Regions from separate parts of the Paenibacillus sp. BR2-3 genome, predicted to be linked through region 2. Evidence: riboswitches for the same ligand, from Rfam matches in the RefSeq annotation. Region 2 holds a riboswitch; the other holds the start of a gene.
What was found. A riboswitch is a leader RNA that binds a small molecule or an ion and turns the genes downstream of it on or off. The one in region 2 is predicted to bind glycine.
Positions count from the first base shown of each region.

Region 1: another riboswitch for glycine. It lies ahead of PaeBR_RS23710 (amino acid permease); the one in region 2 lies ahead of gcvT (glycine cleavage system aminomethyltransferase GcvT).

Region 1 is NZ_CP126311.1:4,936,985-4,949,108, forward strand. Features, by position in the region: gene adhE (bifunctional acetaldehyde-CoA/alcohol dehydrogenase) at 1-1,980, shown strand, start outside; gene PaeBR_RS23675 (hypothetical protein) at 2,139-2,429, opposite strand; gene PaeBR_RS23680 (DNA/RNA helicase domain-containing protein) at 2,356-2,670, opposite strand; gene PaeBR_RS23685 (helix-turn-helix domain-containing protein) at 2,883-3,236, opposite strand; gene PaeBR_RS23690 (ATP-binding protein) at 3,369-4,607, opposite strand; gene PaeBR_RS23695 (hypothetical protein) at 4,905-5,444, shown strand; gene PaeBR_RS23700 (TerC family protein) at 5,745-6,521, opposite strand; gene PaeBR_RS23705 (sporulation protein) at 6,935-7,759, shown strand; gene PaeBR_RS23710 (amino acid permease) at 7,823-9,187, opposite strand; glycine riboswitch at 9,326-9,405, opposite strand; gene PaeBR_RS23715 (PadR family transcriptional regulator) at 9,769-10,038, shown strand; gene PaeBR_RS23720 (DUF2812 domain-containing protein) at 10,094-10,612, shown strand; gene PaeBR_RS23725 (IS701 family transposase) at 10,898-11,863, opposite strand.
Region 2 is NZ_CP126311.1:4,535,303-4,547,426, reverse strand. Features, by position in the region: gene PaeBR_RS21945 (copper amine oxidase N-terminal domain-containing protein) at 1-1,105, opposite strand, end outside; gene PaeBR_RS21940 (LuxR C-terminal-related transcriptional regulator) at 1,295-2,107, shown strand; gene PaeBR_RS21935 (hypothetical protein) at 3,045-3,224, opposite strand; gene gcvPB (aminomethyl-transferring glycine dehydrogenase subunit GcvPB) at 3,974-5,434, opposite strand; gene gcvPA (aminomethyl-transferring glycine dehydrogenase subunit GcvPA) at 5,431-6,783, opposite strand; gene gcvT (glycine cleavage system aminomethyltransferase GcvT) at 6,780-7,901, opposite strand; glycine riboswitch at 8,086-8,184, opposite strand; gene gcvH (glycine cleavage system protein GcvH) at 8,367-8,759, shown strand; gene PaeBR_RS21910 (flagellar motor protein MotB) at 9,100-9,927, opposite strand; gene PaeBR_RS21905 (flagellar motor protein) at 9,924-10,709, opposite strand; gene uvrB (excinuclease ABC subunit UvrB) at 10,904-12,124, shown strand, end outside.

The DNA of each region.
Region 1 (12,124 bases), 400 kb from region 2:
GCTGCTTATAGTACAGGCAAGCCCGCCCTTGGTGTAGGACCAGGTAATGTACCGTGTTTTATCGAAAAAACGGCTGACCCGAGACAAGCGGTCAACGATCTTATTCTTTCCAAAACTTTCGATAATGGCATGATCTGTGCTTCCGAGCAAGCCGTCATCATCGAGGAACCGGTTTATGACCAAGTTCGCAAAATGATGACGGACAACGGTTGCTATTTTCTAGATAAAACGGAAACAGAGGCGGTATCGAATTTGGTGATCACCGGGGAGAGATGTGCCGTCAATGGCGCTATTGTCGGACAGCCTGCTTATAAAATTGCCGAGATGGCCGGTCTTCAGGTACCTAAGAATACGAAAATTCTTGTTGCCGAATTGGAAGGCGTAGGAACGGACTTCCCACTGTCCGCCGAGAAGCTAAGCCCCGTTCTGGCATGCTATAAGGTAACATCGGCCGAACAGGGCATTGATCGTGCATCGGAAATCGTCGCTTTCGGCGGTTTGGGCCACTCTTCGGTCATTCACTCGAAGGACAAGACGGTAATCGAGGCCTTTGCGAAAAGGTTACAGACCGGACGTGTGATTGTTAATTCTCCTTCGACTCAGGGGGCTATCGGGGATATTTACAACACCAACTTACCGTCACTAACTTTAGGCTGCGGATCCTACGGCAAAAACTCGACCACCTCCAATGTATCTGCAGTCAACCTAATCAACATCAAACGTGTCGCATACCGGACGGTGAATATGCAGTGGTTCAAAATTCCGCCTAAGATCTACTTTGAAAAAGGGTCCACGCAGTATCTCGAGAAAATGCCTAACATTTCCAAGGTGCTTATCGTTACCGACGAAATAATGGTGAAGCTGGGCTACGTGGAAAAAATCGAATATTACTTGAGAAAACGTTCGGAGCCAGTTTCTATTGAAATCTTTGCCGATGTCGAGCCAGATCCGTCTGTGGAGACGGTTAAACGCGGGACTCAAATGATGGAAAACTTCAAGCCGGACTGCATCATTGCACTGGGGGGCGGGTCGCCCATGGACGCGGCTAAGGCGATGTGGCTATTTTACGAATACCCGAATACGAGTTTCCATTCGCTGAAACAGAAGTTCCTGGATATCCGTAAACGGGTCTACAAATATCCGCGATTAGGCGTAAAAGCCCAATTCGTCGCGATCCCGACGACGTCAGGGACGGGTTCGGAAGTGACTTCGTTTGCGGTAATCACGGATAAAAAAGAAGGACATACCAAGTATCCGCTTGCGGATTACGAACTGACACCGGACGTGGCGATCATTGATCCGGAGCTTGTCTATACCCTGCCGAAAACAGCGGTTGCGGATACCGGGATGGACGTGCTGACGCATGCCATTGAAGCCTATGTTTCCGTCATGGCCAGTGACTATACCGATGGTTTGGCGCTGCATGCCATCAAGCTTGTATTTCAGTACCTGGAAAAATCATTTCAAACGGCTGACCCGATTGCTCGTGAGAAAATGCATAATGCGTCAACGATCGCCGGAATGGCTTTCGCAAATGCCTTCCTCGGCATTAACCACAGCTTGGCGCATAAATGGGGCGGAGAATACCATACGGCACACGGCCGTACAAATGCAATTCTGATGCCGCATGTCATTCGGTATAATGCCCAGAAGCCGTCAAAATTCGCGTCGTTCCCGAAATACCGCTATTTCATCGCCGATGAGCGTTATGCGGAAATCGCCAGAATGCTCGGATTGGCAGCCCGCACCACGGAAGAGGGGGTTAACAGCTTGATTATGGCTGTTCGCAAGCTGAACCAATCGCTCGACATTCCGGAGAAATTCCAGGATCTCGGCTTCGATCCGTCCGATTTTGAATCGAAGGTCGACTATCTCGCCGATCGCGCCTTCGAGGACCAATGCACAACGGCCAATCCCCGCATGCCCCTAGTCAAAGAACTTGCGGATATTTATCGGAATGCCTTTTTCGGGAAATTTTAATATTGTTGTTCAAAAGAAGCCCTCCTTTGAATGGTTGCTCGAAACATCCATTTTACCAAGGGGAGGCTTTTTTGAACGAAAGACGACCACCAAAGGATGGACGCCTTATAGCCTAAAAAGCCACCAGCCAGATTATGGTTGATGGCGTTTCTTCTAACTCAATGGAGCCGAACTGTGGCTGTCAACAGCAGCGGGCCGCGTTTGCCGGCCTCCAGCACCTCGTCCACCAGATCCTTGCCCGGCTTGAACAGGTTGATGCGTCCGCCAAGCATTAGAATGACTTCGGCCGATCTGCATGTTGTGGAAGAACGATTGAAGTTTGCGGTTTTCTTAACTGGCATTTGCCGCTTCCTTGCACTGCGCTTTCTCTTCTTCTTACTCCCTTGCATCAGACCAGACAAGATGGATAAGGCGATAATAGCTACTATAAATCCAATAATCGATGTCATATATGCTCCTTAGAAAAAATAATATTATTGCGCAGCTTCTGCCACTATCCGATTTAATTGTCCCTCTATGTAGTCCCTCAGTTTTCTTCAATCCGCGCTTCCCCATCGTATCCTTATATTCCTCGTAATCCGCATAAATCTGCATGCGCTCCGGGTCATAATTCAAGTCATTGCCAATGATCACTCCGACATAATCGAACTCCAAGCCCTGCGAGGTGTGTACACAGCCAATCTGCTCCAATCCATGCTTATAAGCTCTTCATTCATCTTCGTACTCCTGTCATGACTAATAGAGTTATGAAATCAACCACGCAATAAGTAACACAAAAAAGAGGCAGTTCTCCCCTGTGCCGGGGATACGCCTCTGATTGGTCAGGTCACGGCCATGCTTTGGCCTTGTTATATGCATCTTATATAAATTTATTATGGGATGGGGAAATAGTCAAACACTGGTTATGTGGAAGCGTTGCCTCTTAAAATTTCTCTCAGCACATTTTTAGCCAGCCGTATCTTCTCTTCATTTGCTTCACGAAGCAAACCCACAATGTCTTGAAAATCGTTCTCCGCTGATGTAACCACCATCTCTTCATTCACATATGCAAATAGCTGAATCAAATTGACTTCAAGAGACTCTGCAATCTTATTCAAGTTTAATAAAGATACGTTCTTCTCGCCGCGTTCAATCTGCCCTATGTATGAAAAATGAAATCCGCCCTTCTCTCCGAGAGCTTCTTGGGACAAACCCCTCTCTTTCCGAAGAGCACGAATCCGGGTTCCTACGAGCTTCAATATTTCCTTATCCTTCACGGTATTCACCTCTCCATGTCAAAAGTTTAGACAAGTTTCATCAAGGTAAACACCAAACTATAAATATCATTATTCTGGCGGCAAAAGGGCTCAGGTGAAATTAAATCGCCGGCTTTTACTTCCACAAGGCATTTAAGTAGGGATTGTTATAAGAAATGTTGTGCCTTTGCCCTTTTCACTATCGACTTCAATGATTCCTTTAACTTTATTGATTGCACTGTAGGCCATGAGCATACCAAGACCCGTTCCTTCTTCTTTTGTAGAATAATACGGCTTACCCAGACGCGATATTTCTTCCTTTGTCATTCCAATTCCTGTGTCCTGTATACGGATAATGATATTTTGCTTTCTTTCCGATATATCAATGAATAGAGTACCGCCGCCACTATCTTTCATTGCTTCGATACCGTTTTTATATAGATTAATTAAACATTGCTGGATTTGGTTCCGATCATAACTTTTATTTAACGAGTTGTTGAAACTAAATTGGACCTCCACTTGATGGATCGTGGCATAAGGTATAATGAGATTTTTTGTATACTCTGACTCCACTTTCATGTTGGAATAAAGCATGTTTTCGGATTGTGGCTTGGCAAATGAAAGATAATCGCTAACTATTTTTTCCGCTCGATTTAGTTCTTGTAAAGATAATTCTATATATCCTTTTTCCTTCTGTGTTATGGTTTTTGATTTATTTAAAAGTTGTAGAAAACCACTGGTAACCGTAAGCGGATTTCTTATTTCGTGAGAAACACTGGCCGCTAACTCACTGACGACATTTAATCTTTCCGATTGTAGAATCCGGTCACGATTTTTAATATTAGTAATGATCTGCTCTATTAAGAGCATAATGATGCTCATCACCCCAACATAAGTCGTTAATGCATGAAAGGTGAGAATCCAGAATTGTCTATCTAATGTCCCCAAAATAATACTTAAAATGATTAGGTAAACTCCCATGGTAAGAAAAGAAATAACGGTTGCCACTATTTTTCGGCTTTTAGAATTTAGTTTTAAAAACTTTTTACTTACTAACGGTACCAGAATAAATACAGCTGTTGAAAAAAGAAACGAATAAATAGTCCCATCGCCACCTAAATAAAACCGGTAGATATTTAATATTAAATATAACGGGAGAACATTCTTGTATCCTCCATAAAGTGCCACGATAATAAACGGAATGTATCTTAAATCAAAAATAAATCCGATTTCCAGTTTAATAGGTTTGGCAATACAAAGAATCATCGTCACTGCCGATAGTACAATAAGAATTTTTCTATTATACGAATGTGGTCTATTTTCAAAAAAAATGAGAACTATTACAACGGGAAAGAGTAAAAACAAGAAGTTCAACAGTAAGGTTTCAAACAAGGCATAACTCCCTTTCGGCCTCTCTTGCTAAAAAAGAATATATCTCACGTTTTGGGCTTTATTATAAACATTACGCTAATTTAATATTATAAGTAAAGTTAGACCAGTTAACTATTAAAATAGACACTTCTATAAAAATACTTTGCTCACTGAACCTTAAACTTGAATATTTACTGCATGATTTGCTCGTAATAACACTTTGTTTAGCGAATCAGCACTACCTTTGTCACCCGTGAAGGGAGTCGCTTAATAACAGCGAATTATTTACAACAAAACACCCGAAGCGGAGGAATTAAAATGGATATTTTGAAAACGAAGGATGCCGCAGATCTGCTTTCCGTTAGCCAAACTACTATTAAACGTTGGGCCTTCAATTTCCCTAATTTCTTTCAAAAGGACCGGTTTGGCCACTATATATTCTCGGAGCAGGAAATTGGCCTTCTCATTCATATTAAAGACCGAATCGATCACGGGGAAACGTTGGAACGCATTAATCTCGTAACGAACAAGCAGCCACCAGAGCCACTGCAAGATAAGAGTCCCCTGCACACACATGATAAATCTATAAAAGATATGGTTTACCGCATTGATTATATCGAACGCTCACTTAATCAGAAAGCTGACGAAATCGTCTCGATACAGCTGCTCCAGCAGCGCGAGGAACTCGAAGACCTACGCCAGATGATCAAACAATTAGCTGCATCCTTAGAAACTATTCAGAAGCCAAGCAGCAAAACCCACTCATCACGTGAAGAGATTCACCCGACTGCAGTCGCCATGCTTCAGGCTCCGCCAAGGAAGCGCAGCCTTTTGCGCTCTTTTTTCTCATTCCTCTAAGGTTTTTCTTGATTTGAACTGTATTATACGTCCGTCTTCATGGTTGCTTCCTGTTCGCTAATTTCTCTTGGGCGAGACGGATTTCTCGGAGAAATTCGTATCTATTATGATTCTTTAAACTTTGATTTAATGGGGAGTAACAGATCCAATTGTACACATTTATCCATTTCCTCATTGCATATATAATATTGATTGATGTAATTTAAATGATTCTTCCAGAGAACCATACATGCAATCGGGATCGCGGATGCTACTTATGAAAAAGCTTATTACTTATTCTCGGGCAATCTGGAGTTGAACCTAGAGCTGATCAGCCTGTGAATGTTTTTTACTCGCAGGCGCAAACCAACCGAGAAGGGCTATCGCAACCAACACACCATAGAAGATTAGGGTCCAGGCTGTGCTATGCGGAAAATGATAATCCAGCACACCAATATCTTCATGGGCCAGGGTAATCACAGTAAGCTTCACGCCGACCCATGCCACGATCGCGTAAGCCGTAGTCTCTAGAGCTGGCCGCTCGGCCAGCAGCTTTACAAACCATGCAGCCGCGAATTTGATCAGGACGAGCCCAGCGATTCCGCCAAGCACGACTACTATGAATTTTCCTCCGTCCATGCCGCCGAAATCACCAAGTGGTGAATCTGGAAGACCCAGTGCCAGAGCTACTGCAGCAAGAATGGAATCAATCGCAAAGGCGAGATCCGCAAGAGCAATTTTTCCTACTGTTGGCCAAAAGCCTTTGCCTGCAGCATCTTTCTTTACGTCCTCGCGAATGTTCTCGTTTTCCTTGCCGAAGCGCGCTTTGATTACGTGCTTTAACCCGAGGTATAGAAGATAAGCAGCTCCAATCGCCTGTATTTGCCAGACGTTCGCAATAAATGATATCGCAAACAGAGCGGCGAAGCGGAAAATAAAAGCCATAATGATCCCATAATTGATGGCTTTCTTCTTCTGCTCCTCCGGTAAATGCTTCGCGATAACCGCCAGAACAAGGGCATTATCCGCCGACAGCAAACCTTCCAATCCAATAAGAATCAGTAATGCCCATGCATACTCCAACCAAAGTGAATCCAACAGTACTTCTCCTCTCTATGTTTAGAATGGTGATGACAAAGTCGCCGCTTACAACTAAGTTCACTAAAGCCGTGGATTTCCCGTGTTAAGGGTTTTGATTGTACCGTTACCCTTTGACTATTCTTCCCAAAGACCTTTAAGTCATTATCTTTTCTTTTTTAGCTTGTCCGACTATAATATTCCACCTCGGGGTTGAAAAATACTGTCTCATTTCATTTATTATTATATATAAAGAACACCCTAATCAGATCTATGCTTCCTGCCATATTTTTAGCCAGCATATATGCGTGACTAAGAAAAGCCAGAGTTGGTCCCGAAATACTGGGAGCTACCACGGTCATTGAATTGAGCGATATCCTCTCGATGCTGTCAAACGGGGCAGTCCCTAACAATTGAAACCTCAGATATTATCTATGCGTATGATGGGGTATGTAACGAAAAGAGAGGGGATATTTACATTGTCCATGTTCAAACGTATGCTGGCGAGCGCCGGAATTGGTGCCGCCAAGGTTAATCTTATGCTTCATGAAGATACGGTGAGCGCTGGGGATATCATCAGCGGTGTCGTCCGGATCGAAGGTGGCCGCGTGGATCAGGAGGTCGATGACGTTTACGCTTTTGTCAAAACGCATTATGTGAAGGAACATAATAATTCAAAGACAAATGTGGAAGCAACTTTGGCCAAATTTCTGCTCGCTGAGAAGTTCACCGCAGAGGCGGACAAAGTCTATGAATTCCCCGTCTCCTTTCAGATTCCGGCTTTTACCCCGGTGACAACGGGCAGAACACCCGTGTGGATCCACACCGGCCTTGATATCAAGGAAGCGCTTGATCCGACAGATGAGGATCGTCTTCAAGTCATGCCACATCCGCATTCTGCTATTATTCTAGATGCAGTCAATCAGCTCGGATTCAGACTTCGTGAGGTAAGCTGTGAGCATGCGCCTCATTACGGCAAAATAAACGGGCTGCCTTTTGTCCAGGAGTTTGAGTTTGTCCCTACCTCCATGTTCCGCGGCCAACTGGACGAACTCGAATTCATCTTTTATCCGGATGAGAATGGCGTCAGCTTGCTGATGCAGGTCGACCGTAAGGCACGCGGGCTCGCCGGCCTGTTCGCCGAAGCGCTTGATGCAGATGAGCGTTTTGTAAGACTGCGTTTTGACCGCAGCGACCTTGCTGCAGGAGTACATCACATCGCCGATCAACTGGCTGCTACGATTCGCAGATACGCCTGAGGCTTGGTATAATCCATTAAATAGAATGGCGGCACAAGGAGTTAATCCCTGTACCGCCATTTTTCATGCTGCTTTTTTCTCTTCTTTCCCCTTCTTGCTTCCGAATGAATAGAGCACCAATAATAGAATAAACCACAGAGGTGTGAACAATAAGGCCGGACGTGTATCTTTTGCGAACAGCATAATGATGAGAATTCCGGCAAACAACGTTAAGACCACATAGTTAATAAATGGTGTAAAAGGGGCTTTGAATTTGGATTTAGCCTGTAATTCCGGCCGGGTCTTCTTATACTTGATATGGCATACGAGAACGACCCCCCACACCCAGATGAAACAAATTGCACTGATGGTGGTCACGATGCCAAAAGCCTGCCCCGGAATGATTTTACTCAAGAGCGCTCCCACGGATATGACCAGTGTGGAAATGAACAACGAGTTCCCTGGTACATGGTTTTTGTTCAGTTTGGCAAAATGAGGTGGCGCCTGATCTTTCTTGCTTAAGCTATAGAGAATCCGGCTTGTGGAGAACATCCCGCTGTTACAAGCGGAAGCGGCAGAAGTTAATACGACAAAATTAATAATCCCTGCGGCGATCGGAATCCCTACTAAACTAAATGTTTTAACAAAAGGACTCTCTGACGGATTGAGCTCCGTCCATGGGTTAATGCATAGCAGGACGAACAGCGCGCCAACGTAGAAAAATAGAATTCTTAGAGGAATTTTATTAATAGCCGATGGAATATTTTTTTCGGGATCCGCTGTTTCCGCTGCCGATACACCCACTAATTCCACACCGACGTAGGCGAATACAACCATTTGAAAGGAGAGTAAAAAGCCTGTAATTCCGTTCGGGAAAACTCCCCCATGCTCCCAAAGGTTCTTGACCGTCACAGTTCCTGCATCCGTCTTTAATCCCATCACCAGCAAAACGACCCCGGTGCCAATCAATGCGAGAATCGTGATAACTTTGATTAAAGCAAACCAAAATTCGAGTTCTCCGAAATTTTTCACATTTAATAGATTGAATCCCAATAGAATGATTAAGCAGACGATGGCAGGTACCCACTGCGGGATATCAAACCAATACTGTACATATACGCCGACCGCAATAACATCAGCCATAGCTGTCATGATCCAACAAAACCAATACGTCCAACCGGTTATGAATGCGGCCCGGGATCCAAGATAGTCTTCGGCAATATCCGTAAAAGATTGATAACCCGCTTTAGACAACAGGAGTTCTCCTAGCGCTCTCATTACAAAAAACACGGCGATACCCACGATCAAATACGTAATCATGATAGATGGTCCTGCCTGTTGGATCGCTCTACCCGAACCTAAGAATAATCCCGTACCAATGGTGCCGCCGATGGCGATGAGTTGAACATGCCGGTTTGCCAGCTCTCTTTTTAATTCTTGTTGTGCCATTACCTAGTTCCCCCTTCTGAATGCAAAACGTTAATGCCAATAAAAAAAAGAGATTGGATGTCATCCAATCTCCCGGTTCATAAGAATATTAAATAGTACTTGCCCTGCTAATAACGATCAGCATGACAAATAAATATTCAGTACTCTTCTGTCCTTTTGCCTGAGATTGTGAACCCTTCGGCGCCGCGGTTTCCCGCAGTCTCTCCAGAAGCTGCTCCTGCTATAGTGTGATCCATAGCAATCATAGCTTGCGAATTATGAAGTTAATGAAGCGGTGTTGCCTTTTGTATTTTAACATATTACTTGCGATGTGAGTATTGGGGCAGTGATATAAGTCTCTTTTTTTCAAACCACTTTTTGGGATCGGCAAATGAATTCGTAAAAATTGCCGTTACTTGTGGTAGGGCTCACCGTGCTGTCTACAACGGCGAGTTTAATGAAGGGTAGTCCATGAATATATAGGACTATCCTTTTTTTATTCCTTACAGCAAACCAAACGAGACCTATGGACAGATGGTTGAGCCGAAAATCTGTTTATTCACTTGACGGATATATCAATGATGGATATAGGAGGTAACACAGTGGCTAGAACAAGCCCCTACGAATCTGGTGAGCTTACAGAAAGTATCTTTCTGATTTTGTTGGCAACACTTGAGCCGATACATGGCTATAGAATTATGCAAGTCATTCAAGATATGACTGAGGGCAACGTCGATATCGGCCCAGCAACGATGTATACAACACTTAGAAAGTTAAAGAATGCCGGTTGGATTGCGGAAACTAGTGAGGAAGATTCGAAAATTTCATATCAAATCAGAGACGAAGATAATACTCCTCGAAAATTTCAATAGAAGAATAAGTATAGTTGAAATTGCCAAAAAGCATTTCATTAAGGAGGGTAAATAAATGGCTAAATATCGTATGAGCGGCGGATTGGCAATGGCACCGGTGAGCGATATGAATTTGCTTAAAAAAATGAGTCAAAAGGGCTGGCATGTAACCGGGATGAGGGGCATTTTCTACCGCTTCGAAAAAGGTCTGCCGCATGACTTTGATTATTCCTTGAACTTGGAGGAGCGCATAAATCCTGAAATGATGTCTTTTTACGAAGCCAGCGGATGGACACCCATTGTAGCCGAGAGCGGATATCAGATTTTTAGAGCAAAGGCAGGCTCATCTCCCATATTCAGCGATTCGGAATCCGAAATAGAGCTTCTTAGCAGGAACAGACAACAATATGGCAAGTGGTCCTTGGTTCCGATGAGTTTAATGATAGTCTTCATTATTGTAGCCAACTGGATTGAATGGGACACTTTTATTTTTACCGGGCTGGGGCTATTCATGTTTGTGTGTTTTATTTTTACGTTCCTCCCGTTCATCGGATTTAGCATATCATTGCATAGGAGGAAACGGCAGCAAGGTTAAACAATAGGCGGCAAGCTGTTGGGCCACCCTTTGCAGGAGGCCCCTTCCTTACATTAGCTTATTTTTTACACATTTGATGATTATCGTTGGAGGACTTAATCATGCCTTCATTCCCAAATATTCCATTTTTGGATATACAAGCGGACGAACACGTGGGATTTGCAGGCGGCAGAAAGAAGACACTGCTCCAGCTTTCGAACAGTTTTTTAATAACTTGAGTCTTGCAAAAACACAGATCGTCTAGCCCCAAAGGGCATACTGGTAGCGTGAAGCCAAAAATGGTGTTCAGGCGGTGAGCTTCAACCGTTTCAAAACATCGAAAAGTGGTGTTTTCGCCAATGCCTGCTCGTACACATACACGACCAGTTGTCCAAAGTAATCTTGGCGAATCCGTCTTACGACATCTCCAAACGTTAATTGGGCGTTCGTTTTTGACCATTCATAGCGCTGCAGTTCGACGAAGTTTTGTGTCAAAAATTGAATCACCCAAAACCGCTCGATCGCTTGAAACGACCACAATTGGTAGTGGTCAAAGCCCATTAAATCCTTGAAGTAACGATAGCCGGTCTCGATGTGCCAGCGTACATCATAATAGCGCAGGATGGTCACGACATCCAGACTCTTATCCGTACACAGAATAAAGAAAGGGTTCTTACCGGACTCATACGTGTTCTCCCAAGACATCAGGACGTTGACATTCTCGATATCAGCCACAGGGCCTTCGTATTGGTAAATCCAGTACGTCTCTCGATTCTCCGTGGTAACGGAACGAAGATCAGACTTTCGGACGTACTGGGAGGTAAAATCTGCTAACGATATCCGAATACCCGCAGGAGCGATCAAACGGTTGCTTTTGAGAGCCGCGATAATGTGAAATCCCTTGGCATTACAGGCGTTGACGATTTTCTCGCTCGTATACCAGCTGTCCATCAGTACGTAAACGAGCTCATCATCAGAGGCCGGATAATCCTCGATCATTTGGATGGCCAAGTCATTTTTGCTTTTGAACGGAAGATTATGCTTCTCGCAGTATTCCTTCCGAAAGTAGGGACGGAAATCCCAAGACAGGGAGAAGCCATCGGTCACCAGATGAGACGTGACGAGGCAATGCGACCATTGGCTTTTGCCATCGTCGTGAGCAAAATGAAAGTCCAAGCCTTCCATTCGTTTGGTGCTCTTGTCTTTCTTGCAACTGGTATCATCAATGATGAAGAAACCAGGGTTCGCGTGTCTCCTTTGTTCCGGCGTGATCGACGAATCCGCTCAATTAGAAATTGTATACGCCGCCGCTGAACACGGTTCTTGCACCAGGTGGATTCTTTTAGAAAACGAGTGATACAACTAAGATCCCGGTATTGTCCGGTCTGCTTTCGGATCGAAGTGATCGTTTTGCGTCCTTCTCATAACAGGATGCCGTGCATCAATGAAATCAAATGATTACGTTGCGGACGAAACAGCATCAATTGAAGAGATAAAATGAACTTGACGAGGGGCATGTACGAGGTTACCATA
Region 2 (12,124 bases):
CGCTTGAAGCCCGGTTATCCTGAAAATCTGGGCCTTTTAATTTCTTTGTCGTTTGGATCATATAGACTGCAGCTTCATTCTCGGTGTAATTGATTATTTTGGAGGATTCAACTGTGAATAATAAATCATACGCTTTAAAGATTTGACTAAAGATCTGTTTGTTCTGTTCGAATTGGGGAGAAGTCGCGTCAAGTGTGGCTAACACGCCATCCAGATTTTCTTCATTGGAATTTTTAATGTGAGCTTGAAGAACGGCAGAAATGCCTTCTTCTTCAGCTTTCGGAACGGTAACCGAAGCTTTCAACATTTCCTCAGGGAGGATATATTGGACTGCGGTGATTTGCAGATTACTGATTTTCCAATTTTGCTCGCCTTCTTTTTTGGTAAGTGTATAGATATACTCCGCTTTATCGTCCAGCTTGAAGGAACCCTTGATTTTATGAGTCGTTTCAATGGTATGAACCGTTGCTTCATTCGGCTGCAAGCTGATAATGTCTAATTGCTCAATCGATGTGGCGAGATCGAATTTCTCTATTTGATCTTTTAATTGAGGGCCAATCTGTGCAAGCGGAGACTTGGGATCAATAAGACTCATAAATCCGTCGTAGTCTTCTTTATTGGAATAGGCGACATAACTGTCAAAGAATGCGGAAATTTCCTTAGGGTCGACGGTTTGTTGTTTAGTAGTGATAGTAACGGTATTACGTTTTGCATCCCAGTTGACGTTACTATTCGTCGATTCGCCTACAAATCGAAGGGGAACGTAAGTGACCTGGTTAATCACTTTTGGAGCGGATGTCAGCTGCTTAATAATGCCATTTACGCTGGCTTTCTTGCTGCCAATTTGCTGTTTGATGATGAGGCCTTCCTTAGTACCTGTAATGGAGCCTGTTTTAGCATCATAGTTCACCTGCAATCCAAGTTTCACAAAAACTGTTCGCAGGGGAAGGAGGATCGTTCCATTATCATTTACGGGTGCACTGCTGGAAAGGTCAAGCTTCTGCTGATCAATCAGGACGGTAATAGGTTGTTCTGCCGCAAATGCAGTTAAGCCAATCGTGCTGGATAAAATAAGGGTTGCTAAAAAACCGGGAATAAATTTCATCGTAGGCTGATCTCCTTTTTTAATGTAATATTCCTGATCTTAATTCAATAAGAGGGCAGTTTATATATACAGCACTGGGTATTTACAGTTAAGAGATTATGTGCTTATTCCGCTCAATAAATATTGAAGGCTATATACAGGGATGATATAATTTAGAAATTCATGGTAACCGGGGAGGGCTTTCTCATTGTGCTGATTACCTCTACAAAGACAAGAACATGGTGTTCACCGGACGATTTGGAAGAAGAGCAGAGGAATTCCTTTCAACCCACTATCGCAGACAACATTGCAATACATAATTATCCTCTGCAAACGCTTATTTTTGCTGGCGATGAGAAGAAGGCCCTCTATCATAAGGCAATGATTGCGTCTATACGCAGGGAAATGGTCAAAATCAGCAGATTTATTTCCATCTCCTTTGTCGTTTTTTTAACGGATGAAGAAGGCAACATTCTTGACTTGGTATGCTCCTCGCCTGATATGCAAGAGGATATGAATAAGGCTGGTCTGAGTCATGGAGTATGTTTGTCCAAACTGTATTCCGGCTTGAACGCCGTATCGCTTGCAATGGAGATGAACTGTATCGGAGTCGTGAGGGGGGAGGAGCATTCGGATTCTGTCTTTAAAAACTGGAACTGTGTATGTGCTCCCCTGCATCTTGACGGCGCAGTACGGGGCTATGTGGATATCTCTTTCAACAGGGGGCAGCAAATCGAATTTGCCATCCCTTTTGTACAGCAGCTGGCGGAGAATGTTACGGACAAGTGGATGGGTCGGAACTCAGATCTGCAGCAATACAGACTGGAAGCCAACCTTCAACATTATAAGCTGACTGCAAGAGAGAAAGAGGTCGCTTGTTTGTGGTTACTGGAAAGAAGTGCGCTGTACATTTCCAATGCGTTAGGAATCAGCGAAGGAACGATACGAAATATGGTTAGGAGCATTTATTCCAAGATGAATGTGAATGACCGGGGACAATTTACTAAAAAACTCTCGAAATAGCTTATCTTATAAAAGATGCGGTTAGTCCCTAAATTTTAGCAGACTTGGGACTAACCGCTCTTTATTTGTTCATACAGAACAGATCATTGCTTATTATATAATGAAGGGTGAAATAGGATGAATAAAAAGAAGATTGTATTCTCAAGCATTTTAGGCATAACTGAATGGTTTATGGAGAGAATTAATGCAAGGATTGATATGGGTGACAACATCACCATTTCCCACTGATCCAACTTTTATACCGGTGATACTCCAAACCAAGAATACCGGATGATACTATTATTGTAGTGAGTGGTTCATGTTTATCCATCATTTTTGTTATTGGCAAATCAGTTAATTCACTCAAAATACCTATTAGTAACCATATAAAATATGCAATAATGAGAGGAAAGATTATCCTTCTTTTCATGGAAAAACAGTCTACGAAAACATTAAATTTACGACAAAAATCTACAACTGTGAAGGTGCTTTCGGGTTTTAAAAAAAGAGACAAAAAGCCATTGCAAAATTTATTGCAAGTATTATTTTTATTGTATTCATTGTTACTCCCTACCCCTCCTTTTCATCTTATAAGTTAGAATTTTCAAAATAATATACAAAGCGTTTCCTACAATTATTAAGAAAGATATTATTGAAAAGATTCTGTTTGAGAAAGTTAGCAGAAATAGCGAAAATAAAAGCAAGAATGGAAGGGTTCTTAAGTATCTTTTGTGAAAAGCTTCAACATTAATTTTCATTCGAATAATCGCTCCTTTTAATAGAAAAGCATGACCTCTTCTAAAGAAGATTCAAGACTAACTAACAAAAATCACGGAGTAAGTCATGAGAATGAAGTAAGATAGGTAATGCCTTAACGCAGCGGAGTTGCCAGCTATATTAATGGATACACGGATAATCACCGCAGTGATCAGGAGCAATATAACAATTATGACTGTCTTTAGAATAGTTTTTCTATTAAAGATCCAAAGCCATAACCCAACTGATAGGTTTGCTGAACAAGACGTGTTGCTCCTTGAATAATATAGGTAATGACATGAACTGTTACGAGCAAAAGAAGTATAATAAATAACGGCCCCATCTTAGAAGCCAGTTTATCCAAATCCTCATTTTTAATCATGTATTCACCTCCCAAATTCTTCTCTCAGGAATGAGTAATCCAAACAAATGAGCAAATAAACCCTTTGCCTGTATCAGCTATAATGACATCTTTTTTTGTTGTTTTGTGGACCACGACATGAGCGATTCCAGGGATAGGAAAGTTTTTAAAGAAAGCTTACTGATTTCCTTTGACTGCTTTCGCAGTGCATCAAGCTTTGTGTCTTTGATATTGCTTTACTATAACTTTAATCAAGAAACCAAAAAGCATGGGGAAAACTAGCTGCACTTCTAATCTCCAGTCCACCGAGTACAAATCTATAACGTCTGCCTTATTTAGTATTATGTATAGTAGGTTGTATAAGTGAAATGATATACTGATAGTAAGCAAAGGAATGATATTCACATTTGTTTTTATAAATCGGCACCCCGCAAAAATCAAGACGGAGTAAGTCATTATAATGAAGAATGCGAAGTTAACATCAAATAGCATTAAAGATGTTAAAGCCATAAGAATGCCTAGTAATAAAGTCAAATTTCCGAGTCGAATGATCATGTGATACTCCTTTCGTATTCGGTGGCTCATAGATAAAGTGTCCAATATATTTTATACGAATGAACTAAGAAAAAAACATCCCTTGCTGTAATTCATTTTCCGAATGGTATGGTATAGCACTTCAATTTTATTGAAAAAGAAGCAGCTAATCCCAAAAGTCTAATTAAAGACTTCTGGATTAGCCGCTTTTAATTTTACCTATTTATCTACTGGGTTCACCCGCAAGAACAATTAAGCACCGGCCTGCGTGCAGCCTGTGTCTCATCCAGACGGCTGATCTCCGTCGTATGTGGTGCATTGATTACAACCTCCGGCGTTTCCTTGGCTTCTTTCACAATCTGGATCATCGTCTCGATGAAGCCGTCCAGCGTCTCCTTGCTTTCCGTCTCCGTAGGCTCAATCATCATGCATTCCTCTACCGTGAGCGGGAAGTACACAGTTGGTGGGTGGTAGCCGAAGTCGAGCAGCCGTTTGGCTACATCCAGCGTGCGGACACCATATGGCTTGAGATTTTTGCCGGACATTACGAATTCATGCTTGCATACGCCCGGATAGGGAATTTCAAAATACGGCGCCAGGCGATGCATCATATAGTTGGCGTTTAATACGGCGTTCTCCGAGACTTCACGCAATCCATCCGGTCCGTAGGTGCGGATATAGGCGTAGGCGCGGACGAGAATGCCGAAGTTGCCGTAAAAAGCTTTGACGCGCCCGATCGATTCCGGGCCGCCGGAGTCGAGTGAGAAGCTGCCGTCCTCGTTCTTGGCTACGGTAGGCTGGGGCAGGAAAGGAATGAGTCTGGCTTTTACGCCGACAGGCCCGGATCCGGGGCCACCGCCGCCGTGCGGGGTGCTCATCGTCTTATGCAGGTTCAAATGCACAACGTCAAAGCCCATATCGCCGGGGCGGGTAATCCCCATGATGGCGTTGGAGTTCGCTCCATCGTAATAGAGCAAACCGCCTGCTTCGTGCACGATAGCGGCAATCTCCACGATTTGCGTCTCGAACAATCCTAATGTGCTGGGGTTGGTCAGCATCAGAGCAGCTGTATCACCGCCGACGGCTGCTTTTAACGCCGCGAGATCAACCATCCCTTTATCGTTGGATGGGATCGTTACGGTGTCCAGTCCGGCGGCAGCGGCACTGGCCGGATTGGTTCCGTGCGAGGAATCCGGCACGATGACTTTGGTCCGGGTCTCGCCGCGGCTCTCATGGTATGCGCGGATCATCATCAGGCCGGTCCATTCGCCGTGAGCACCTGCGGCAGGCTGGAGGGAGACGGCATCCATGCCGGTTAAGGCAGCCAGATCTTTTTGCAGCGTGTACATCAGTTCAAGTGCTCCCTGGATGCTCTCCTCCGGTTGGTACGGGTGAATCTTGGCCAGGCCGGGGAAGCGGGCCACATCCTCATTGATCTTCGGGTTATATTTCATCGTACAGGAACCGAGTGGATAAAAGCCATTGTCTACACCGAAGTTGCGGCGGGAAAGGGAGGTGTAGTGGCGGATGACATCTACCTCGGATACTTCCGGCAAAACCACAGGCTGGCTGCGCAGCAGTCCTTCCGGGATCAGCGACTCTATGCTCTCATCCTGCGGCACATCGCACTGAGGCAGGGAATAGGCCGAGCGTCCGGGGCGGCTCAGTTCAAAAATCAGACTTTGTTCCGGTTTCATACACAGCCCTCCAGTGCGCTTGCGAATTGATCGATCTCTGACTTGCTTCTTTTTTCGGTTACGGCAATGAGCATATGTCCGGCAAGCTCGGGATAATCCCGGCCCAGATCGTAGCCGCCGAGATAACCTTCCTTAAGCAGCCTGGAATTTACGGCACTCACGCTGCTTCCTTCCGGGAGCTTGATGACGAATTCATTAAAGAACGGGGCGGAGAAGGTATGTTCTGCACCGCTTAACTCCCCAAGCTTCGCGGCAGCATAATGGCTCTTGCGGATATTGAGCTCCCCGACTTCACGCATGCCTTCCTTGCCCATAACAGACAAGTAGACGGAAGCGCAAAGCGCCAGCAGCGCCTGGTTGGAGCAAATGTTGGACGTGGCCTTTTCGCGGCGGATATGCTGTTCCCGGGCTTGAAGGGTTAGCACGAAGCCTCGTTTGCCGCTCCGATCCACCGTCTGGCCGACGATACGGCCCGGCATGCGGCGCATCAGAGGCTCGGCTACCGCGAAGAAGCCGCAGGTTGGACCGCCGAGGGAAGCCGGAATGCCGAGCGGCTGGGCATCGCCGACAACAATATCGGCACCGAGCTTGCCCGGGGCTTCCAGTACGCCGAGAGCAATCGGGTTGGCGCTGACGACAAGTAATCCTTTAACGGCATGAATTAACGGCTCAATTGCGCCAACATCCTCGATGCAGCCAAAAAAGTTAGGCGACTGTACCAACACTGCAGCTGTATCACCATCAATTGCTGCAGCAAGCTTTGTCAGATCAGTAACTCCGTCTTTACAGTCAATTTCCACGACATCCAGTCCCCAGGCATTGGCTGAAGTGCGGAGCACCTGCCGAGCTTCCGGATGGACCGTGCGGGAGACGATCAGTTTTTTGCGTTTCGTGGCACCGGCTGCGAGAACCGCTGCTTCAGAGAAAGCTGTGGCGCCATCGTACATGCTGGCATTCGCTACCTTCATACCGGTCAGTTCACAGATGTAGGATTGGAATTCGAAGATGGCCTGCAGCTCACCCTGGCTGATCTCCGGCTGGTAAGGTGTATATGCGGTATAGAATTCAGAGCGGGAAATCACATGGTTAATGACCACCGGGATGTGATGATCATACAATCCGGCGCCGAGGAAGCTCGCATGCGTATCGAAGTCGGCGTTTTTGTCAGCCAGTTGTTTCATATGTCGCAGCAATGCGTATTCATCAAGTGCCTCAGACATGGGCATCGTTCCTTGATAACGCACAGCTTGGGGAATATCGGAGAACAGCTCATCTATGGACTGAATACCAACCGTTTCCATCATCTCTATGCGGTCCTGTTCTGTCATCGGCAGATAACGGTGCTTCATTGCGGCTTCACTCCTTGGATTTTTTTGTAAAAAGGGGCTTTGACCACGACAGATTTCAACTGCTTGCCGCGAATCTCCACATAAACCTCTGTACCTATTTCACTATAGGCGGCATCCAGCAGCGCCAATCCGAGATTGCGCTTCAGCGTCGGGGATTGGGTTCCGGTTGTGACCTCCCCGATCGTGACTCCATTTGCATACACTGGATAATGGGAGCGCGGAATGCCCCGGTCAATCATTTCCAGTCCCACGAGTCGGCGGGGGAGACCGGCCGCTTTCTGCTGCAGGAGCGCACCCCGGCCGATGAAATCTTCTTTGTCCAGCTTCACGAAGAACTGCATGCCTGCTTCAAGAGGTGTAATATCTGCTGACAATTCTTGGCCGTATAATGGCAGCTTGGCTTCAAAACGCAGCGTATCGCGTGCGCCAAGTCCAGCAGGCGTCAGCCCGTGCGGAACACCAGCCGCCAGCAGTCCGTTCCACAGCGTCTCCGCAGTATTCAGCGGTGCGTAGATTTCAAAGCCGTCCTCGCCGGTATATCCGGTGCGGGAGAGGAGAACCTCAGCGCCGCAGACTGTGGCTCGTTCGATGAAGTGGAAAGGCTTCAGCTCCGCGAGAGGCGCAGTGGTAACTGTGGCAAGAATCGTCTCGGCCAAAGGGCCTTGCAGCGCCAGCAGTAAGGTCTCGTCAGAAACATTAGTAAGGGATACATCCTCACCTGACGGAAGGTGCTCCTGCAGCCACTGAAAATCCTTGTCGATGTTGGAGGCATTCACAACGAGCATATATCGGCCTTCACCGAGGCGGTATACGAGAAGATCATCCACGACACCGCCGTCCGGGTAACACATCAGCGTGTATTGAGCTCCGCCGTCCGTGAGACGGGTGACATCGTTAGTCGTCATCTTTTGGATAAAAGCTTCCGCTCCTGCCCCTGTTACCATGAACTCGCCCATATGCGATACATCGAAGAGACCGGCGCTTTGCCGCACCGCCTCATGTTCCTTCACGATACCTGTAAACTGCACCGGCAGCTCCCAGCCGCCGAAATCAATGCATCTGGACTCCGGAAAAGCGGAGTAGAGGTCATAAAAAGGTGTTCTTTTCAAAGCATCCATGTCGTCACTCCCCTTGGTCTGATTCCATACGAAAAAGGACAGACGGAAGACAGATATGCATCATCGCATAACTTGATCTTCCGCTCTGTCCTTTGTACCTGAGAGTTACCCTGCCTGACAAGACTGGCAGGTTTCCCCGTTGGTGACCGGGCGCCTAAGTAACGCCTGATGCTCTCCAGAGATGCGTCCGGCAAAGGTCCTTTTGCCTGAGAGATTCACCCTTCGCAGAGCTTACTCCTTCGGCGCCGTCTTCCAGTGAGACAGTCTCTCCCTATGCCATCATTCGCAAAACGTATTATTTTCTATGTATCCATTAAAACGGGTATGTAGTCTCACTGTCAACCAAAAAACGTCAAAAAGATGACAAATTTAATTTTCCTGTCAGTTATATTGACACGATGAGGGGCGATAACTTAGTCTATAACTAATTTTACAACTCCAAATTTGGAAAAGAGGCGGCATGGGATGAGTGAGGTGTTAGACAACCTGCTATACAGCGAGGAACACGAATGGGCACAGCAGGCAGAAGGACGGGTTGTACGTATAGGGATTACAGATCATGCCCAGCATTTGCTCGGTGATATCGTGTTCGTGGAGTTTCCTGAACTTGGTACGGCAATAACCGCCGGAGACAGCGTAGGCAGCATAGAATCCGTGAAGACGGTATCTGAATTATATTCCCCGGTTTCGGGAACGGTGACCAAGATTAACGATGCACTCGAGGCCAGTCCGGAGCTTATTAACGACCAGCCTTACGGCGGGGGATGGATTTTTGAAGTAGAAATCGAAGGCGAGCTTGCCGACGCTGCGGCAGGGCTGCTTGATGCTGCTGCTTATCGTGAACTGGTTGGAGAATAACTAACTATTACGACACATAAGTAATGCATATCGACAGGACTTATAGGAGGATAATCCTCTGCAAGTCCTGTTTTTTCGTTATTACCCCATGATAAATTGTAGAAAAAAGTAGCATTTAAAGGAATATAGCGAAAAAGTGTATAGAAAAATACTGAATAATACTATTGACTGATACTGGCCATATTCTTCAATACCACTGAGCGAGCTCAAATCCTGAATTGGTTCGAAATCCTGCACGTTGTGCAACAATTCAGCGAATAAACGCTTGAAGAGGGTTGAAATCCTGCATGTCGTACATCGCGCGAGCTAGGACTCTCGACTAACTTAGGTTTATACTCTACTATTCCTCCTGCAGCTGACGCAGCACAATAATCTCAACCCGGCGGTTTTTCTGCCGTCCGGTTTCCGTTGAATTATCAGCGGCGGGCCGGGTATCGGCATATCCTGCATATTGGAACTCTTTTGGGTTCAGACCCTGCTTTTCCAGAAAAAAGCGCAGTACAGACAGCGCACGTGCACCGGACAGCTCCCAGTTGTCCTTATAAGCAGAAGACAATACCGGTGTATTGTCGGTATGGCCTTCAATGCTGATCACAGCGCCGATCCCGCCAAATAAACCGGACAGCTTGCGGAGAGCAGGAAGAGAAGGGGCTTTTAGAGCAGCATCCCCCACGTCGAACAGAAAACGGTCACTCAAGGTAATGGCAATGCCCTGCGGCTTGTCTTCTACAAATATCTGATCTCCCAGATTGTTATCCTGCACATATTTCTTGATGACTCCCATTAGCTCGCCAAGCCGCGCCTCCTGTTCCTTGAAAGCCAGTTCGCGTGCTGAAGGCTCTGCTGACCCGTTCGAACCCTCTCCACTTCTAGCACCTGTACCGTTACCCGCAGACTGCCCCGAGGCTCCTGATTCTGCTGTCGGAGTTTTCCCTTGACTGGAGTCGAGAACACCATTTCCACCGTCCAGCACAGAATTTCCGGAGTGGAAAGACTGCGACAATGAATCGGTGACAATCCCATATTTGGCTCCATCCAGACTGCTCATTGCATACAAGATGACGAAAAAAATCAACAATAATGTAATTAGGTCCGCATAGGTAATCATCCAGCGATCACGGATTTCCTGTCCGGTGATTCGTGTTTTTCTTCGGCCCCGCTGTCTCATGAGAGACCTCTTTTGTTATCTGCCATGTCTTCGGAGTGGGAGTCGGTGACAAAGGAGGCCAGCTTTTTGCGAACCAGCAGGGGATGCTCCCCGTTCTGCAGGGCAAGGATGCCGACAAGCAGCATTTCCAAGGACTGTATACGGCTCTGGCTGCGCGATTTGATTTTGGAGGCAATGGGTAAAAAAATAAGATTAGCACTGGCAACGCCATATAGTGTAGCGGTAAAAGCAACAGCGATAGAAGGACCTAGCTGAGATGGGTCCGTAAGATTGCCCAAAACACGGATAAGGCCCATTACCGTACCGATAATGCCCATGGTGGGCGCATACCCTCCGGCGGCTTCAAAGATCTTGGTATAACCTTCATATTTCAACTCCACAGCATCCATTTCGAGCTCAAGAATCTGCCGGACCTGGTCTGGATCGGTGCCGTCAACAATCAACTGCAGTCCCTCACGGGTAAAATGGTGGGGATGCTCTTCCGCTTTCTGCTCCAATGCAAGAACACCAGCGCGGCGCGTGATGGCCGCCATGGCAATAATCTCTTCCGCCTTTTCTTCCATATTCTCCGTGCTTCGCCCAAAGGCCATCCGAAGTGCGGCGGGGATGGTACGCAGCTTGGCTGCAGGGAAACTGATCAAAACCGCGGCAAATGTACCGCCAAAAACAATTAAAGCGGCGTTGAGCTGCAGTAAGCCCGTAAGGCTTCCTCCTTCCCAGAAGAAGCCTCCGATTATGGCGGCCAGTCCGGCCAGTATGCCGATTATTGAGGTAATATCCATATTTCGTGCTCCTATTCTGAACTATATTATGGTTTGCATCGTTCCGGGCAACAATGTATAATGAACGGGAACAAGTATTCTTATATTGTATATTTTTCACTATCGTATGGAGAGTGTGAAATAAGACAACAATTGAATAAAGGCTCTATATTAATATATTAAACTATTTTAGAGTATTGAGGGGAGACGGGCAAATGAGTGATCTTGTCATCAGTAAGCAGACTTTTGATCTGCAGTCCGAATATACACCCCAGGGCGATCAGCCTCATGCCATAGAGGAATTATTACAAGGCATCCGGGAGGGCAAGAAGCACCAGACGCTGCTGGGAGCGACAGGTACGGGCAAGACCTTTACCATCGCGCAGATGATTTCCAAGCTTAACCGTCCGACGCTCGTTATTGCGCATAACAAAACCTTGGCCGCGCAGCTGGCGAGTGAGTTCAAGGACTTTTTTCCTAATAATTCGGTAGACTATTTTGTCAGCTACTATGACTACTATCAGCCGGAGGCGTATATTCCGTCCTCCGATACCTATATCGAGAAGGATTCCAGTATCAATGAAGAGATTGACAAGCTGCGTCACTCTGCGACCAGTTCATTGTTTGAACGGCGCGATATTATTATTGTAGCAAGCGTATCCTGTATCTACGGCCTGGGATCACCGCAAGAGTACGGCAGTTTACTGCTGTCGCTGCGTGTAGGAATGGAGAAGCCTCGCAGCCAGATTCTAAGCCGGCTTGTCGATATCCAGTATCAGCGCAACGATATTAACTTTGTGCGCGGTACTTTTCGTGTGCGCGGGGATGTGGTAGAGATTTTCCCGGCATCCCAAGGGGAGCATGCGATTCGTGTAGAATTGTTCGGCGATGAGATTGAGCGGATTACAGAGATTGATGTTCTGACCGGTGAATTGATCGGGGAACGCGATCATGTCGCTATTTTTCCGGCGTCGCACTTTGTCACCAAAGAAGAGACGATGCGTGTGGCGCTTGTCAACATTGAACGTGAACTGGAAGAGCGGCTGGCTGTGCTTCGTGATGCAGGCAAGCTTTTGGAGGCGCAGCGTCTGGAGCAGCGGACACGTTATGATATCGAGATGATGAAGGAAGTCGGCTTCTGTTCAGGGATCGAGAACTATTCCGGACCGCTTACGTTCCGTGAGCCGGGAGCAACCCCATATACACTTATGGACTATTTTCCGGATGATATGCTTATCGTTATTGATGAATCCCATGTAACACTGCCGCAAATACGTGCGATGTACAATGGTGACCGGGCGCGCAAAACGGTTCTGGTTGAGCATGGCTTCCGCCTCCCATCCGCGCTTGATAATCGGCCGCTGCAATTTGAAGAGTTCGAAGAAAAAGTAAAGCAGATCGTCTATGTATCGGCTACGCCGGGACCGTACGAAATG